Regions from separate parts of the Mycobacterium sp. E3339 genome, predicted to be linked through region 1. Evidence: riboswitches for the same ligand, from Rfam matches in the RefSeq annotation. Region 1 holds a riboswitch; the other holds the start of a gene.
What was found. Region 1 has a riboswitch for cobalamin ahead of metE (5-methyltetrahydropteroyltriglutamate--homocysteine S-methyltransferase). Riboswitches for the same ligand answer to the same signal wherever they lie in the genome.

Region 1 (14,069 bases):
GTGTTGCGTGCGGCGTTGCGGACTTTGCCGAGATCGTCATAGAACCGGTCGGCGGATTCGATGGGCTTTTTCCCGTCCCAGATATCCGCCATCATTTGGGTAGAATGATAGGCGAGGTTGGCAATAGGCTGCTGCTCGAACGGGTCCGGCTCCTCGAATTTACGAATATCCGCCGTGGTGGAGAAGTTGAGCTTTGCGAGGTAGTAGACAGCGCGATACTTTTCGGCGCGCAGCCCATTTCCATTATCCGGCAACGATTGAAGCAGTTTCTTCGCGTAGCGGTCGATGTCCCTGTCCGGGGTGTCGCCGCTCAGCACCGCAGCCGCGAGCAAGAAATGGATATTATGCGGGTAATATTCATATTTGTAGCGGTCACCGTCTGGGCGAGATAAATTCGGCTCCATGGCGAAATACGCGTCGTCGGCCTCAATGGCTGCCTTGTTGGCCGTGATCGCGTCCTGCATGTCCCCGATTCGGTAGTAGATGTGTGACGGCATATGGACCAGATGGCCCGCGGTCGGCGCCAATGGTGTGGGCGGCGCCAATTGGTCGGCGTGTTGCCTTGCGACGGCGGGGGTACGCGACCCCTCCATCAGATGGATGTAAAAGTGGATGATCCCTTCGTTTTGTTGATATTGAGGGAGGCTCAGAGCATTCTCTAGTTGCTTCTGTGCATCCGTGACCTCCTTGGAGACGGGATTTCCGTCTGTGTCCCAATACCTCCAAGGCGTCAGATTCATGACGGAGTCGGCGAAGAGCGCGATGACGTTGGGGTCATTGCTGCCAAACCCGTTCAGCACTTTTATCATCCCGTTGTAATAAGCTAAGTTGCGAGCCTTCTGACATTTCTTCTCGTCCTGACCAATGCAATCCCGGTTGCGCTCAAGTAAAGCGTCAATAATCGCGCGGTCCTTTTGGCTTGGATTAGCTTTCTCGGCGCTATGGAGGACGGCATTCGCTTGCTCTCGATCATGCGGCGATTGTTCCGACTCGTTGATGTCTACCCCCAGTGGGAGAGCTTGCGCCCAATAACAGGCCGAGCAGGGCGTGTTGCTATTCTCGGCCTCGTTCGCCGCTTCGTGGAATGCGCGATAGGATTCGCGGCTGTTGAAGGCGAAGAAGAATCGCAGGCCTTGATCAAAATACGCCTGGCCGGCAGGCACGTCCCAATGCGCGCTTCCGATCCCGGCATAGCGCGGCGGCACTGGATCGTTCTTCGCCAGGTAGTACAAGGAACAGGCCGGGGTCTCCTCGGCCATCCCCATGGGATCCGTACCGGTGCTGGCAGCGGGTTGCGTCATGCCCTCTTCCGATGGGCCCATGCAAGAGCTCTGCGGCTCGGAGGGCGAGCAGCACGCGGCGACGGTAAAAGCGATAACAATCGCCGCTCCCGACAATCTGTTCCGGAATATTTCGAACATGATCCCCTCGCACCGTATCGGCAACTCACTGGGACGCAGGCATCCTAATCCGCACCGAGTCACGAAACCACCATTTGACGGAATCGCTTCGTGGAATCCGCCGACGGCGGCTCTGGCACCGGCTCGACCGAAATCAAATGCGTTGATGTACCGAATTTTTCATGCTCTTGTCGCGGGCGCATAGTCTGCTGAGTATGAAAACGCACGAGGTTCGGGCGCGGCGCAGCTCGGACGACTTCCCCCGCGCCGAACACCTGGCGGCCAAGATCGCCGAAGTCGCAGCCGATCCCGTGGCCGTCGAGGCGGAAACCGCGGAGATGGTGGCGAATCGGATCATCGACAACGCGGCGGTCAGCGCGGCCGCGGTGTTGCGTCGACCGGTGACGGTGGCGCGGCGGCAGGCGCTGGCCCATCCCGCGGCCCGCGGCGCCAACGTATTCGGCGTCGACGGCACCTACTCGGCGGAGTGGGCGGCGTGGGCCAACGGCGTCGCGGTGCGCGAACTCGACTTTCACGACACGTTTTTGGCCGCCGAGTACGCCCACCCAGGCGATAACATCCCCCCGCTGGTCGCGGTCGCCCAGCAGCTGGGCCTCGGCGGCGCCGACCTGATCCGCGGCCTGGCGACCGCCTACGAGATCCAAATCGACCTCTCCCGCGGAATCTGCTTGCACGAGCACAAGATTGACCACGTCGCGCACCTGGGTCCGGCGGTGGCCGCCGGCATCGGAACCATGCTGAAGCTGGACACCGAGACCATCTACCAGGCGGTCGGGCAGGCGCTGCACCTGACCACCAGCACCCGCCAGTCCCGCAAGGGGCTGATCTCCAGCTGGAAGGCGTTCGCCCCGGCGCACGCGGGCAAGGTCGGCATCGAGGCGGTGGACCGGGCCATGCGCGGCGAGGGATCGCCCGCCCCGATCTGGGAGGGCGAGGACGGCGTAATCGCCTGGCTGCTGGGCGGACCCGAACGCGAATACCACGTGCCGCTGCCCGCTCCCGGAGAACCCAAGCGCGCCATCGGAGACAGCTTCACCAAGGAGCACTCCGCGGAGTACCAAAGCCAGGCGCCGATCGACCTGGCCCGGCGGCTGCGCGAGCGCATACCCGACCTCGGTCAGGTCGAGACCATCGTGCTGCGCACGAGCCACCACACCCACGTCGTCATCGGAACGGGCTCGGGGGATCCGCAGAAGTTCGATCCGGACGCTTCCCGGGAAACGCTCGACCATTCGCTGCCGTACATCTTCGCCGTCGCCCTGCAGGACGGGGTATGGCACCACGAACGCTCCTACGCCGCGGAACGGGCGCACCGGCCCGACACGATCGAGCTGTGGCGCAAGATCTCCACGGTCGAGGACCCGGAGTGGACGCGCCGCTACCACTCGAGCGACCCGGCGCAGAAGGCGTTCGGGGCGCGCGCCGAAATCACGCTACGCGGCGGGGAGGTGATCTCCGACGAGTTGGCCGTCGCCGACGCGCATCCGCTGGGCGCGCGGCCGTTCCGGCGACCGCAGTACGTCGAGAAGTTCACCCAGCTGGCCGGCGACGTCGTGGAACCCGCCGAGCGGCAACGGTTTCTGGACGCCGTCGATTCCCTGGCCGGCCTGCGGGCCGGCGCGCTGGATGCGCTCAATCCACGCGTTTACCCAGAGGCTCTGCGGCGGACGCCGGCGACCCCGCCGGGCATCTTCGGGTGACCGAAATCGGGTGTGCAGTCACGGCTTTGAGCGTGCGGCCAGGGCGGAGTCTTCGCGGATTTCTCGCCCTCAGTTCACGCTGAACGCCCTCAGTTCACCCTCGAGCGGGAAAGCCGTTACGGGCTGGGCGCCGGGCCGCCGTACTGCCACACCAGGTTGTGGGCGCCGGTCATCGTGGGGTTGCACCACATCGTCCTGCCGTTGCCGTCTTGGGTGGTCGCGTGCAGCGTCGCGCACCCGTCGCCGGGTGCCGGCGCGTCGGCACGGGCCACCGCGATCGGTGCGGCGGCGGCGACCAGCACCGCAGCCGATATGGAAACGAAAAGCCTGCTCATGATGGACGCCTCCTAGCGAGCCGCGCCGATCCGGGTTTCACGCTATCCGGCGGCGAGGGCACAGGCAAAGGATTGTTGCCCGGCTTGAGTGCGGTTCGCCTAGAACACGTTCTAATCTGACCACCATGGGATTTCTCAAGCCTGAGCTGCCGCAGCTCGACATGGCCGAGTGGAACAAGGGCACCCGTAGCGAGAAGATCCGCCCGATGGCCAAGCACTGGGCCGAGGTGGGCTTCGGCACGCCGGTCGCGCTGCACCTGTTCTACGTCGTCAAGATCCTGCTCTACATCCTCGGCGGTTGGCTGTTCGCCTCGGCCACCAAGGGACTCGGCGGGTTCACCCACGTCGCGTCCTGGTGGTCGGAGCCGATCGTGTTCGAAAAGGTCGTGCTGTACACGATGCTCTTCGAGGTGATCGGGCTGGGCTGCGGCTTCGGCCCGCTGAACAACCGGTTCTTCCCGCCGATGGGGTCGATCCTGTACTGGATGCGGTTCGGCACCATCCGGCTGCCACCGTGGCCGGACCGGGTCCCGCTGACCAGGGGCACCAAGCGCAAGCCGATCGACGTCGCGCTCTACGCGCTGTTTTTGCTGGTGACCCTGAGCGCGCTGTTCGCCGACGGCACCGGACCGATACCCGAGCTCGGTACGACGATCGGGTTGCTGCCGGCCTGGAAGATCGTGCTGATCCTGCTGCTGCTCGGCATCCTGGGGCTGCGCGACAAGGTGATCTTCCTGGCCGCTCGCGGGGAGGTGTACGCGACCATGGCGGTGACCTTCCTCTTCGGCGGCGTCGACATGATCGTCGGATCGAAGGTGGTGTTCCTGGTCATCTGGATGGGCGCCGCCACGTCGAAGCTCAACAAGCACTTCCCGTTCGTGATCTCCACGATGATGTCCAACAATCCGCTGGTGCGGCCCCGCTGGCTCAAGCGGCAATTCTTCGAGAAGTTCCCGGACGACCTGCGGCCCGGCCGGCTGTCGCGATGGCTGGCGCACCTGAGCACCGCCATCGAGATGCTGGTGCCGCTGCCGTTGTTCTTCTGCCACAGCGGCTGGCCGATCACGATCGCGGCCATCGTGATGGTCTGTTTCCACCTGGGGATCCTGGTGTCGATACCGATGGGCGTGCCGCTGGAGTGGAACGTCTTCATGATCTTCGGCGTGCTGTCGCTGTTCGTCGCGCACGCGCGACTGGGCCTGCGCGATCTGAGGCACCCGGTGGTGGTGGCGATACTGTTCGTCGTCATCGCGGGAATCGTCTTGCTGGGCAACATGTTCCCCCGCAAGATCTCGTTCCTGCCGGGAATGCGGTACTACGCCGGCAACTGGGACACCACGCTGTGGTGCATCAAAGGATCGGCCAGCGACAAGATCGCCAGGGGCATCGTGGCGATCGCCAGCATGCCGCAGGCCCAGCTCGAGCGGTTCTACGGCAGCCCGGAGGCCGCGCAGATCCCGCTCTTCATGGGATATGCGTTCCGCGGCTTCAACACTCACGGCCGCGCGCTGTTCACCCTCGCGCACCGCGCGATGGCGGGCCAGAACGAGGACGACTACGTCCTCACCGACGGCGAACGCATCTGCAGCACCGCCATCGGCTGGAACTTTGGCGACGGCCACATGCATAACGAGCAGCTCATCACCGCGCTGCAGGAGCGCTGCCATTTCGAGCCGGGGGAGGTGCGGGTGGTGCTGCTCGACGCGCAGCCCATCCACAAACAGGTGCAGGCCTACCGGCTGGTGGACGCGGCGACGGGCGAGTTCGAGCGCGGCATCGTCCGCGTCGCCGACATGGTGACCCGGCAACCGTGGGCTGACGACGTTCCCGTCGAAGTGTTGTCGGACGAGGCGCCGAGCGTCACGCCAGAGTGACGGTGGCGCCCGAGGGCCACGCTGGCGTGACGCTCGCGGTCAGGCGCCCGCCCGCACTTCCTGCGCCGCGGCGACCATGTTCTTCAGCGAAGCGATCACCTCGTCGGCATTTCGGGTCTTCAGGCCGCAGTCCGGGTTGACCCAGAGCCGTTCCGCCGGAACGGCTTTCAGCGCCGCGCGCAACGACTCCGCCATTTCCTTCGTGCTCGGCACTCTGGGCGAGTGGATGTCGTAGACGCCCGGGCCGACGCTGTTGGAAAACCCGACCGAGTTGAGGTCGTCGAGCACCTCCATGTGTGAGCGCGCCGCCTCGAGGGACGTCACGTCGGCGTCCAGGTCGGCGATGGCCCCGATCACCTCGCCGAATTCCGAGTAGCACAGGTGGGTGTGGATCTGGGTGGAGTCATCGACGCCGGAGGTGGCCAGCCGGAAAGAACCTACGGCCCAACGCAAGTAGTCCTCCTGATCCGCGCGGCGCAGCGGCAGCAGCTCCCGCAGCGCCGGCTCGTCGACCTGGATGACGGCGATGCCGGCGGATTGCAGGTCCACGGTTTCGTCGCGGATGGCGAGCGCCACCTGGTTGGCGGTGTCGGCCAGCGGCTGGTCGTCGCGGACGAACGACCACGCCAGGATCGTGACCGGACCGGTCAGCATGCCCTTGACCGGCTTGTCGGTCAACGATTGCGCGTAGGAGATCCAGTCGACGGTCATCGGGTGGGTGCGAATGACGTCGCCGTAGAGGATCGGCGGACGCACGCAGCGGCTGCCGTACGACTGCACCCAGCCGCTCTGCGTCGCGAAGAAGCCCTGTAGCTGCTCGGCGAAGTACTGCACCATGTCGTTGCGTTCCGGCTCGCCGTGCACCAGCACGTCGAGACCCAGCTCCTCCTGCAGCGCGATGACGTCGGCGATCTCCTTGCGCATCCGCTTCTCGTACTCCGCTTGGTCGATCTCGCCGGACCGCAGCGCGGCGCGCGCCTTGCGGATCGCGGCGGTCTGCGGGTAGGAGCCGATGGTTGTGGTCGGCAGCGCCGGCAGGCGCAACCGCTCGTCCTGGCGGGCACGACGTGACGCCGGGTCGCCGCGGTGGGTGCCGGTGGCGACGATCTCCTCGATGCGTTCCCGTAGCCGGTCGTTGTGCAGCCGCGGGTCGCTCTTGCGGGAGGCCACCGCGGTGTTGGACGCGGCGATCTCGTCGGCGACCGCGCCGCGCCCTTCGCGCAGGGCACGCGCGAGCGTCACCACCTCGGCGACCTTCTCCTGACCGAACGCCAACCAGCTGCGCAGCGCGTCGTCCAGGTCGGCCTCGGGTTCGAGCGAATACGGCACGTGCATCGTGGAGCACGACGTCGAAACCGCAACCGTGCCAACCGAACCCAGGAGGGCGGTCAGCTTGCCCAGCGCGGCTTCCAGGTCGGTGCGCCAGACGTTGCGCCCGTCGACGACGCCGGCCACCAGGGTCTTGCCGGACAGCTCCGGTATGCCCGCCACCGCCGTGTCGGCGCCGTAAACGAGGTCGACGCCGATCGCCTCGACCGGGGTGCGGGCCAGACCGGCCAGCGATGCGCCGGGATCACCGAAGTAGGTGGCGACGTAGATGGCCGGCCGGTCGGTCGCCTTGCCCAGCGCGTTGTACGCGGCCTCCGCCAAGGCCGGGGCGTCGGGGGAGATGTCGGTCACCAGCGCCGGCTCGTCGAACTGCACCCACTGCGCGCCGTTGGCGGCGAGCAGCCCCAACAGCTCCGAGTAGATGGGCACGAGTTCCTGCAGTCGCTCGATCGGCGCGCCGCCGCCGTTGACCGCCTTGCTCAACAGCAGGAAGGTGATCGGTCCGATGACGACGGGGCGGGCGGGGATCCCCTGCGCGAGAGCCTCTTTCAGTTCGGCGACCACCTTGTCCGGGTTGAGCGAGAAGGTGGTCGAGGGCTCGATCTCGGGGACCAGGTAGTGGTAGTTGGTGTCGAACCACTTGGTCATCTCCAGCGGCGCGACGTCGGGATTGCCGCGGGCTGCGGCGAAGTAGCGATCCAGATCGTCGGGGACCCGTGCGGCCCGGGGCGGCAGGGCGCCGAGCATGACGGCGGTGTCCAGCATCTGGTCGTAATAGGAGAAGGTGTTCACCGGCACCGAGTCCAGGCCGGCCGCGGCGAGGCGGGCCCACATGTCGCGGCGCAACGTCGCGGCGACCGATTCCAGCTCGGACCGGCTGGTGCGTCCGGCCCAGTACCCCTCGGTGGCGCGTTTGAGTTCGCGCTTCGGGCCGATGCGGGGCGAGCCGACGACCGTGGCGGTGAATGGTTGGGAGATCACGATGTTCGTCCTTCAATCGACGGGGTGGTCACCGCCATTGCGGACGCGAGCCGATCCGGCTGCGGTGCGCAAGGTACACGCATCTCAACCGTCGCGGCCGAACGCCCATTCCACGAGGCGATGAGCCGCCGGGCGCGGCGCGCCCGGCACAGCTGGCAGGTCTTCGGACTCGCAGGCGCACACCCCGATTGGTGTTCCTACTGGCCGTCGCTTCCCGGTCTTGCGACCAGTGCTTTTGACGGCGGTCGTTCCTGCATACCGCTGCGGGACAGTCCCGGGCTCTCACCGGGTTCCCTCTCGCGAAGCGTTACCAACCCGCCTCGCTCGATGCCGAAGTCGCGTGGTGCGGCGACGGCAGACCAGCTGCGAGATGCAGTTTAGTCAGCCCTTCAACGCCGCCGCGATCGGGAGGTCGCCGTTGTTGAAGTCGATGGTCCGGCCGATCGTCGCGTTGTTTTTCAGGGCGACCGCGGCCACCTGCGCGACGTCCGCACGGGATACCTCGCCTTTGCCCTCACCGAGGGCGATTCGGCCCGTCGGCGGGTCGAGGGTGAGCCGGCCCGGTCCCAGGATCGTCCAGTGCAAACGGCTGGCGCGCAGGTGTTCGTCCGCGGCCGCCTTCGCCTCGGCGTAGGGGAAGAACGAACTGTCCTGCGCGACACCGTGATCGGGACCCGCCCGAAAATACGACACCATCACGAATCGCAGGATGCCCGCCCGCTCGGCGGCATCGATCACCCGGATGGCCGCGTCGCGGTCGACGGCGTACGTGCGCGCCGGGTTGCCGCCGCCTGCGCCGGCGGAGAAGACGACCGCGTCGTGACCGGTCAGCAGCTCGGTGAGCGCGTCGGTGTCCAGGCGCTCGATGTCGGCGACCACCGGATTTGCGCCGGTGGCCGCGACGTCGTCCGAATGTTCGGGGTTGCGGAAGACCGAACTGACCTCGTCGCCGCGTTCGGTCAGGATGCGGGCCAGCTGCAGTGCGACCTTGCCGTGCCCGCCGATGACGATGACTCGTGCCATGCCCCCGACGGTACCGGCGCCGAAACGGGCACCCGTCTCTAGAGCTTCACCCGCCCCATGATGATGTCGATGATCGGCTTGCCCGGCGGGTAGGCGTTGGTGAGCGAGGCCATCGTGTGCCCGTAGTCGACCAGCAGCGTGATGCCGCTGATGCCGAAGGCGGCGGCGCTGTTGAGGAAGGCCATCACGTCACCCATCTGCTCGGGGGTATGCACCTTCGAGCCGGTCTCCTCGCGGTAGTCCTGCGCGAAGGTGAGCCAGAGGTCGGCGTTGGCCTGGGCCAGCGGGGTGTCGGTGGGGCCGGGGCAGATCGCGTTGATGCGGATGCCCTTCTTCAGCAGCGGGTAGCCCTGGGTCGCGACGTAGGCGTTGACGACCTTCTTGGAAAAGCCGTAGTGGATGATGCCTTCCGCTTCGTGCGCCTTGACCCACTCCTGCGCGGAGGCGAAATCCGGCGTGGCGAGAAATTCGGTCAGCAGCTCCAGGTCGTTTTCCCAGCCCATGCCGGCGACCGAGGAGATGAAGCAGATCGCCGAGCCGGAGGGAAGCTGGTTGCGCTCGAGGAGGCGGTCGATGAGGTGGCGGTGGCCGAGGAAGTTGATGGCCATCAGGTCGGTTGTCCCGTCGGCGATGCCGGCGGCCGAGAACAGGGCGTGGACCGGCCCGTCCAGCTGCTCGACCGCCGCGTCGATCGACGCGGGATCGCGCAGGTCCACCTGGATGGCCTTGGCGACGTCGTAGTTCACCGGCGCGTAGTCCATCACGATCACCTCGGCGCCGAGCTCGGCCGCGGACTTGGCCGCCGCCGCGCCCATGCCGGTGGCGCCGCCAACGACGAGAGCCCGCTTGCCGTCGTAGCGCAACCGATCGACAACAGTCATGGAAATCCCCTTCTCGTTCACTGCCAACGCGGTTCTAATTGCCCAACTGTATGGGTAACAGTTTTTTGGTTCAACACCTACCCCGCACGAACCGCGACGCCACGCAAAACGGTGTCGCGGACGTGCACGAGCGCGGCGCGTTTGCCGACGTCGGCGAGGATGTTCTCCGGTATCCACTGCAGGCCGATGACGCAGCGGGCGAGCATCGCGGTGGATGCGGCGTCGGCGGTGATCTCCCCGGATCGGATGCCTTCGGAAAGAAGCGTTTTCATCTGCCGAAGTCGCGTCGCATACAGCCACCCCGGGTTGGGGGTGTCCGGGGGCGACTGCCGCATCCAGGCGAGCTGAATGCGGAACTCGTCGGAGAACCGATCGAGCGCATTGACGTTGACCCAGCTCAAGGCGTCCAGCTTCTCGACCGGCGTGGCGTTCGAACGCAGCACGGCGACCCAGCCCGCCTCGACCTTCCGGCCGAACGATTCCATGATCGACGCCAGGAGTTCGTCCTTTGACCCGATCACCCGGTAGACGGTTCCCGTGCCGAGGCCGGCCGCGGAGGCGATGTCCCTGATGGTGGTGGCCTCGTAACCCTTGCGGCCGAACTCCGTCCGCGCCACCGCCCGGACGTGCGCCGCCTTGTCGCTGGGGTCGGCGTCGCTGTCGTCCGACCAGGTCTCGATGACGTCCCGGGCCGCCGCCAAGGCATTCGACCTATCCAGCGCCGAGTCGGTGGGCGGCCGGGTTGCCAACCCTTGCAACATGATTCGACAGAGTAGGACCGCCACCTGATCGGCGGGGGATTTGTGACGCATGACGTCAAGGCCCACCTGCAGCATGGTCTGGCAGATCCGGTCGGCCAGGGTGGGCAGATCGATGTCGGGCTTGATGTAGCCGCTCCACCGTCCCGCGCGCAGGGTTTGCAGCATCGCCTCCTGAATCGCCACGGGGCGCTGCTGGGTCAGCTTCATCAACTCAGGGTCGGTGCTCGGCCCCTCGTAGAACGACATCTGCAGCGCGGCGCGGTGCTGCACGGCGCAGTTGGCGATCGCCGAGCCCAGTTCGACGATCTGCTCGGGGACCGGGCGGGGGTCGGCCTTGTCCAACTTCGCTTGCGCGGCAAGCCCGATCCGGTCCAGATCCTCCTGATAGCGGTGGATCAACTCGATCAGGATCGCCTCTTTGGACTCGAAGTGGTGATAGAGGCTGCCGGGAAGAATTCCCGCCGCGTCGGCGATCTCCTGCAACGAGGTTCGCAACCCCGACTGCGCGATCAAAGAGGCCGCGGTGGTCAGGATTTCGGTCCGGCGCGTGCCCAAATCGGCTGTGGCGCCGGCTCGCAAGGACTCCGCTCTGGGCATGGTCAGCGCTACGCGCTTCCGGACGACTGCGGTTCGACAACCATACGCATTCGTCCCTCTCGCCGAACCAAATCTTTGTTAGAGGTTATCAGACCCGGCGCGGCGAACACGCTGCTAACAGCGGTAATGGCCCCCATTCTAGAGCCCTGGCCCGTCCCAACCGTCGCGCACGACCACCTCGGCGACCGGCCTGCGCCGGGCCGGCCGGAACGTGTGCCCCGCGCGCAGCCGGCCCACCGGAAGCAGGCAGCCCTGCACGTAGGTTTCGGGGATGCCCAGCAACTCCCGCACCTCCTGCTCGCGATGCAGGTGCAGCGTCGTGATGCAAGTGCCGTATCCCCGGGTGTGCAGCGCCAGCTGAAAGTTCCACACCGCCGGGAAGATCGAGCCGTAAAGCGTGGCCTGATGAAACGATTCGTCGCCCTCGATGCGCGGCAGATACGGCTCGTAACACGGAATCACCAGCAGCGGCACCTTTGCCATGTGCTCGACCAGCCACTCCGTCGACGACATGATTCGGCCCTCCGGCGTCCCGGCCGGCACGAAATCGGCGATCAGTTGGCCGCCCACACGCAGCAGGTAGGCCGCGCGGTACAGCCGAGCGATCTCCTCGCGCAACGCCGGGTCGGTGATCACCAGCCAGCGCCACGACTGCTGATTGGAGCCGTTGGCCGCCTGCAGCCCGATGCGCAGGCATTCCCGAATGTCTTCGCGGTCGACCGGGGCATCCAGATCGAGCGTCTTGCGCGCCGAGCGGGTGGCGGTGAGCAGGTAGTCGATATCCATCACGGCCGGTCCCTCTTCGCAAGGCGCGCACCGAGTTCCGTCAGGTACCGGTCGGGCCCACCGAGGAACGCGCTCCAGCTCAGCAGGCGCTTGAGATACAGGTGCGCGTCGTGCTCCCAGGTGTAACCGATCCCGCCGAAAACCTGAATGGCCGTGTCGCCCACGGTGGCCAGCCGCCCGGCGAATGCCTTCGTGCGTACCGCGGATAGATGCCGCTCGGCCGGATCGGCGTTGTCGGCGGCCCACAGCGCGTGGATCACGCCGCTGCGGGCGAGTTCGACAGTCTCGAACATGTCGACGCACAGATGCTGAACCGCCTGGAACGAGCCGATCGGCTGCCCGAATTGCGTTCTGGTTTTGGCGTATTCGACCGCGATGTTCATGACGGCGCGCGCCGCACCGAGGGCGTCGGCGGCGGCGGCGATCAGCACGTCGTCGACCACCGCCGCGACGACCTCCGCCGACGCCGCGGCCAGTCGCTCCGCCGGCGCCGCGTCGAGCGTGACGCGAAACCGCTTGCGGGTCTGGTCGATACCGTGTTCGGCCGTGACCGCAACGCCCGAGGAGTCCGTTCGCACGGCGAACAGCCCAAGCCCGCCGTCATCCTCGGCGACCACCAACAAGACGCCCGCGGCGGCGGCGTCGGGCACCGCGGCGATCTCGCCGCGCAACACGACGCCCCCCGCTTCCCCTCGGGCCGCGGCAACGGGAGCATCGGCCAGGAGGCAGGCGGTGGCGACGGTGGTGCCGTCGGCGATCCCGGTCAGCAGCCCGGCCCCGGCGCCGGTCGCGCCGAGCCGGGTCAACGCCCGGGGCGCGGCGACGGCGGTCGACAACCACGGTCCCGGATGCAGCGCCGCGCCCAGCTCTTCGGCCACGATGCCGGCCTCGACCATCGACATGCCGGCGCCGCCGTGGTCCTCCGGGACCAGGAGGCCGGTCGTCCCGAGCTCGGCAAGCCCACGCCACACCGCCTCGTCGATGCCGGTCGGGTCGTCCAGCAGCGGGCGCACGTGCTGCGATATCGGCGCCTTTTCGGCGAGAAAGCGCCGGGTGGTGTCGCGCAGCGCCGCCTGCTCGTCGGTGAGTTCGAGATTCATGCGCGCGGCAACCCGAGTACCCGCTGGGCGGTGATGTTCTTGTTGATCTGACTGGTGCCGCCGGCGATGGTGAGCGAGCGCGACGTCAGGCGGTAGTTCGCCCACGGAGCGCCGGCACCGCGGGTGCCCAGCACGTCGAAGGCCAGGGCGGCCATGTCCTGCCCGATCTCGCCCCACACCGTCTTGGCGAGGCTGGCCGATCCGAAGGCGTCACCGCCGTGCAGCGTGGCCGAGATCGACCGCTGGCACAGCACCTCGAGATACTTGATGCGGAGCGCGATTTCGCCGAGGCGGCGCAGCGTCACGGCGTCGTCGAGCGCATCGGTGTGCGCGGCGATGTCGTCCACCAGTTCCTCGAGCCGCACCTGCATCTCGGCGTATAGCCTTGCGGCCCCGGCCCGTTCGTGGCTGAGCGTGGTGGTGGCCACCTGCCAGCCGGCGTTCAACGGCCCGAGCAACGCGTCCGCCGGCACCCGCACGTCGTGGAAGAAGACCTCGGCGAAATCGGCTTCGCCGTTGAGCGTCACCAGCGGGCGGGCTTCGATGCCGGGCAGGGACATGTCGACGATCAGACACGAGATGCCCTTGTGCTTGGGCGCGTCGGGATCGGTGCGCACATACAGCTGGCACCAATCCGCCCGGTGTCCGAGCGAGGTCCAGATCTTCTGGCCGCTGACGACGAAGTCGTCACCGTCGCGCACGGCGCGGGTACGCAGCGCCGCGAGGTCCGACCCGGCTTCGGGTTCCGACATCCCTTGGCACCAGATGTCGTCGGCGCGCATCATGCGGGGCAGTAGCGTGCGCTTCTGGGATTCGGTCCCATATTGCATGATGGCCGGCGCGATGTTGTTCAGTCCAATCACGTTGAGCGGCATGGGCGCCCGCGCGCGGGTGGTTTCCTCGGTGTAGACCAGCTGCTCGAGCACCGTCGCGCCGCGGCCACCGTACTCGCGGGGCCACGAGACGGCGGCCCAGCCCGCTTCGGCCATCGTCGCGCTCCAGGCGCGCAGCATTTCGATTGCGGCGTCGTCGCGCCCGGCGGGACGACGGGCGGCCACCAGCTCGTCGGTCAGGTTCGCGGCCAGCCAGTCGCGCAACTCGGTGCGGAACTGCTCCACTTCCGCCGGGTATGAAAAGTCCACTTTTCCTTGTTTTCTGGTGAATTTGCGACCTAGCCGGACTTTACGGTTGAGCGGATAGCCGGTCAACGTCGGCGTCGGCGGGCACGTCGGCTTTGCCCGGCATCGCGCTGGCGCCTCGTCGCACACACCTGAAGCACCC
Region 2 (4,593 bases), on a different contig from region 1:
TGATGCTCAGCGCGAAGAGCCACCGCCACGACAACCCGAGCCAGTTCATCACCACCAGCGAGGCGACGCTGGCCAACAGGTAGCCGAATGCGTAGCCCTCCTGCAGCAGCCCGGAGAAGAACCCGCGCCGCTCGACCGGAACCTTCTCCATGGCCAGCGCGGCCCCCAACCCCCATTCACCGCCCATGCCGATCCCGTACAGCAGCCGCAGGATCACCAATACCGTGAAGTTGGGCGCGAACGCGCACAGGAAGCCGACGACGGAGTAGAACATCACGTCGACCATCAGCGGCAGCCGCCGTCCGACGCGGTCGGCCCACAGCCCGAACAGCAGGGCGCCCACCGGACGCATGATCAGGGTGGCCGTGGTGACGAACGCGACCTCGGCCTTGCTGTGGTGGAAAGTCTTGGCGATGTCGGCGTAGACGAGCACGACGATGAAGTAATCGAACGCGTCCATCGTCCAGCCCAACAACGCGGCGACGAAAGAGTTTCGCTGGTCGGCGGTCAACCGTTGTGTGCTCACGTCAGCATCGTTGCCTACGCGGCGCGGGATGGCGAGCCTTTCTGTCCGCGCGGCGTTGCGGCACTCACCCCACCAGCCTTTGCAGGCCGCGCTGATAGGCCTTGAGGCTGTGCCGCCACCCGGGTCCGATCCCGCCGCTGTCGACGTAGATCGCGCTGCCGGCGTGTTCGTAGGGGCACGGCGGTAGCGGCGGGATGATGTCGCAATAGTTCACCACTCGTGAGCAGGAGGCGATGATCTCGTTGAACGCCGTGACGAAATCGCCGAACCCGGCCTTCGGACCGGCGAAGGTGATGAGGCGAGGCGCGAAATTCGGCGGGATGTTGACGAAGATGTCGGGCGCCCCGATGACGGCGAGCGCCCCACCCAGGCTGTGCCCGATTATCAGGAGGTTGTTGCACCCCACGCAGGCGGCGGCGAGGTTGGCCACGATGCTGGCGCGGACCATGCGGTAGACGGCGTGAAAGCCACTGTGCACGTATCCGAATTTGGGAACGAATCCATACGGCGTGGGAATGATGTCCAGGTCCGTGAGGACGTCGTCGAGGTCGGCGGTGCCGCGAAACGCCAGGAACGCCGTCTGGGTGGACGGGCTATTGCCGATAATGCCGAAGATGTTGTCGCGCAGCACCATTTTCGCCGCCACGGGATGTTGATTGGCCAGTGCGGCCGCGAGCACACGGTCGCCCTGGATCAGCGCGGTCGCTTGATATCCCGGCGGGAGATTCAACGGGAGGCCCGACATCGCGTTATATGCGGAAAAAGCCAACGGAATGCCCACATTGAGCGCGAAAGCGGGATCGAATCCCGGCGGCGAAGGCTGGGTAACCACGCCCACCGGGGCCGCGTTCGCTTCCACCGGGAAGAGCCATGGCGCGAGAATTACGGATCCACCCAGTAAAGCCGTCTTGGTCACGAAGTCTCGCCGCGCCATTTCCCGCGAAGGAGAATCGCTCATCGATTTCCTTTCTAGGTATGACATGAATACGGTAAGGGGACAAACCGTCGTCGACCTGAACCGTTGTACTTCTGTCACTCTTTTGAAATCGGCGCGAGCGCGAGCGAGCCGAAAGCAGATCGCCGATAAGCATTTCGGGTCACGGGTTCATCACGGACGGGCGAAGGAGCGCGGGCCCGACGCGTCCGCCCAAGCCATTTCAACTTCCAATCCGCGAGAGTAAGTTGCGGATACATGCGCATCATCGACGCCGACGGACACGTCGCCGAGAACTCCTCGCTGGCAATCGAAGCCATCAAGCGGTGGCCGGAGCACGTCAAGCCCAGCACCGACGGGCGAATGCGGTTGACGTTCGAAGGCCGCAACTATCCGGAGGATCAGGGCCCGGGTGCCGGGTGTCCGCCCGAGCATGGCATCAGCAAGGCGCCCGACATCAATTGCCGGTCGACCGAAGGCGTGCTCGGCGACGCCGACCGCGACCACATCGACACGATGGTGCTGTACCCCAGCCTGGGCCTGTGCGCCCCCAGCCTCGAGGATCCCGAGTTCGCGGCGGGATTCGCCCGGCTCTACAACCAGTGGATCGCGGATTACTGCGCCCCGTCGGGCGGCCGACTGAAGGGCGTCGCCGTGACTCCGATCGAGCACGGCCAGGCGGCGATCGACGTCATGACCGAGGCGAAAGACCTTGGGCTGGTGGCAACCCTGGTCCCGCCGGCGCTCAAGACCCGCAACCTCGACCACCCCGACCTCGACCCCTTTTATGCCGCCGCGGTCGACCTGGAGATGCCCCTGGGCATTCACGGCGCCCCGGGCATTCACCTGCCGAAGATCGGCGTCGACCGCTTCACCAACTACATTCAGGTGCACTGCATCAGCTTCCCGTTCGACCAGATGACCGCCATGACGGCGCTGGTGTCCGGCGGCGTCTTCGAACGGCACCCGCGGTTGCGGGTCGCGTTCCTCGAGGCGGGCGCCGGTTGGGTCCCGTTCTTCATGGATCGCCTGCACGAGCATTACGAGAAGCGGGGCGACTGGGTCGAGCGCGGCTGGCGGCGCGATCCGCACGAGTACTTGGCGGCGGGCAACATCTGGGTCACGTGCGAGCCCGAGGAGCCGATCCTGCCCGGAGTCATCGATGTGCTCGGCGCCGACTTCATCATGTTCGCCAGCGACTACCCGCATTGGGACGGCGAATGGCCGGAAAGCACCAAGCACCTGCGGACCCGCGCGGATATCAGCGAAGAGGCCCGCGAAAAGATCGGCGGGTTGAACGCGCAGCGCTTCTACAACCTCAACTGATCAGTCCGGATCGGCTTAAGCCGTTGGGTTGCATTCGATTCAGCGGATTCTCAGGCCACCGAAGCTGCGGTAATGTGCAGTGCGCAGCTGGTTTGCCAGGGTCGCAATTTGACACTCGGCATCGAGCGGCGGGCGCTGTCGGAGGCCCGTCGCGAGAGGGAACCCGGTGGGAATCCGGGACTGTCCCGCAGCGGTATGCAGGAACGACCGCCGTCAATGGCACTGGTCCTTTCGGGGACCGGGAAGCGACGGCTACTAGGAGCACCGTTCTCGGTGCGTGCCTGCGAGTCCGAAGACCTGCCAGCCGTGCCGGGCGCGCCGCGTCCGGCGTGCGCGTCGCCTCGTGGATTGGGCCGATGGCCGCAGCAGGAACTGGCGTGCCGATTCGTCGGTGCGCCGGTCGGCTCTGCGGCTGAACGCCCGGTGGGCGACGAGCATCCCGTCGCACAAAGGACGTTCGATGACACTACCTCTGTTCAACACGAATCACGTTGCCGTATTTGGCTTTAGCCGCACCGTGCTCGCCGGGGCCGAGCGGATGGGCCGGTGGTCATGAGCGCATCGCTGGATTTCGGCTTGTTACCGCCCGAGATCAACTCCGGGCGCATGTATTCCGGAGCGGGCTGCGCCCCGATGCTGGCCGCCGCGGCGGCCTGGTCGGGGCTGGCAACCGAGCTGCGGTTGACGGCGCTGGCCCACAGCTCGGTGATCGCGGCGCTCGGTGATCAATGGCACGGCCCGGCAGCGATCTCGATGGCCGCCGCAGCCGCACCATATGCGGCGTGGTTAACCGCGACCGCCGCGCAGGCTGAGCAGGCCGCCGCGCAGGCCGTGGCCGCGGCGACGGCGTATGAGACCGCCTTCGCCGCGACCGTGCCGCCGCCGGTGGTCGCGGCCAATCGGGTCCTGCTGACGAAACTGATCGCCACCAACTTTCTGGGACTGAACGCCGGCGCCATCGCGGCCACGGAAGCTCACTACGGCGAGATGTGGGCGCAGGACGCCGCCGCCATGTATTACTACGCTGCCGATTCGGCGGCCGCGTCGGCGGTGACCCCGTTCGACCCGCCGCCGCGGACTGCCGATCCGGCGGGGCCCGCCGCGCAGGCCGACGCGGTCACCCGGGCCGCCGACACGTCGGCCGCGGCGAACGCGCAGACGGCGCTGTCGCAACTGCAGTCCGCGGTGCCGGCCGCGCTGCAGAGCCTCGCCGCGCCATCCGTCCCGGAGTCGTCGGGGCTGATGGATTGGCTGGGAATGGGCGGTGCGGACTTCTTCAGCCCGAAGGGAATTCTCGGTTTCCTGGCCGGCACGGACGGCTCCCCGCTGGGGGCCCTCCTCAACAGCAACTTGTTGAACACCCTGTCGTCCGGGTTCTACATGCCGGGCAACTACCTGGGCACGATGACGGATTTCGCCGGCATGGCGAGCGCCGGGGGAGCCGCGGACGCGGGTGAGGCCGCGGCGGCCGGATCGCTCGAAGCCGGGCCCGCGTCCACGGTCGCCCCGCTGGGGTCAACGGGTCTGGGCGGCGCGGTGACGGCAAGTCTGAACCAGGCGTCCTCGGTGGGCGCCCTGTCGGTGCCGTACGGATGGACCGCCGCCGCGCCGGAGATCACGCTTGCCGCCCAGGCGCTGCCCGGCCTTGGCGCCGTCCCCACCGTCGCGGCAAGCGCCGAGGGAAGCCTGCTCGGCGAGACGGCCCTCGCGTGCATGGCGGGCCGCGCGATGAGTGGCGCGAGCGTCGGGGGACGCCCGGCGGGCGGCGCGGCCGCCCAGCACCGCCCCCTGCCCGTCGTGATCGTGA

Region 2: linked by a shared signal. The riboswitch ahead of A5702_RS16575 (PPE family protein) and the one ahead of metE (5-methyltetrahydropteroyltriglutamate--homocysteine S-methyltransferase) in region 1 are both predicted to bind cobalamin.

What each region holds. Positions count from the first base shown of each region.
Region 1 is NZ_LZIZ01000097.1:670-14,738, reverse strand. Features, by position in the region: gene A5702_RS09335 (hypothetical protein) at 1-1,301, opposite strand, end outside; gene prpD (2-methylcitrate dehydratase PrpD) at 1,616-3,121, shown strand; gene A5702_RS09325 (hypothetical protein) at 3,238-3,456, opposite strand; gene A5702_RS09320 (DUF3556 domain-containing protein) at 3,582-5,330, shown strand; gene metE (5-methyltetrahydropteroyltriglutamate--homocysteine S-methyltransferase) at 5,370-7,640, opposite strand; cobalamin riboswitch at 7,777-7,970, opposite strand; gene A5702_RS09310 (SDR family oxidoreductase) at 8,022-8,663, opposite strand; gene A5702_RS09305 (SDR family oxidoreductase) at 8,702-9,544, opposite strand; gene A5702_RS09300 (TetR/AcrR family transcriptional regulator) at 9,622-10,902, opposite strand; gene A5702_RS09295 (nitroreductase family protein) at 11,041-11,688, opposite strand; gene A5702_RS09290 (acyl-CoA dehydrogenase family protein) at 11,688-12,788, opposite strand; gene A5702_RS09285 (acyl-CoA dehydrogenase family protein) at 12,785-13,930, opposite strand.
Region 2 is NZ_LZIZ01000182.1:220-4,812, forward strand. Features, by position in the region: partial or broken gene A5702_RS16560 (MFS transporter) at 1-526, opposite strand, end outside; gene A5702_RS16565 (lipase family protein) at 591-1,484, opposite strand; gene A5702_RS16570 (amidohydrolase family protein) at 1,719-2,786, shown strand; cobalamin riboswitch at 2,900-3,106, shown strand; gene A5702_RS16575 (PPE family protein) at 3,339-4,593, shown strand, end outside.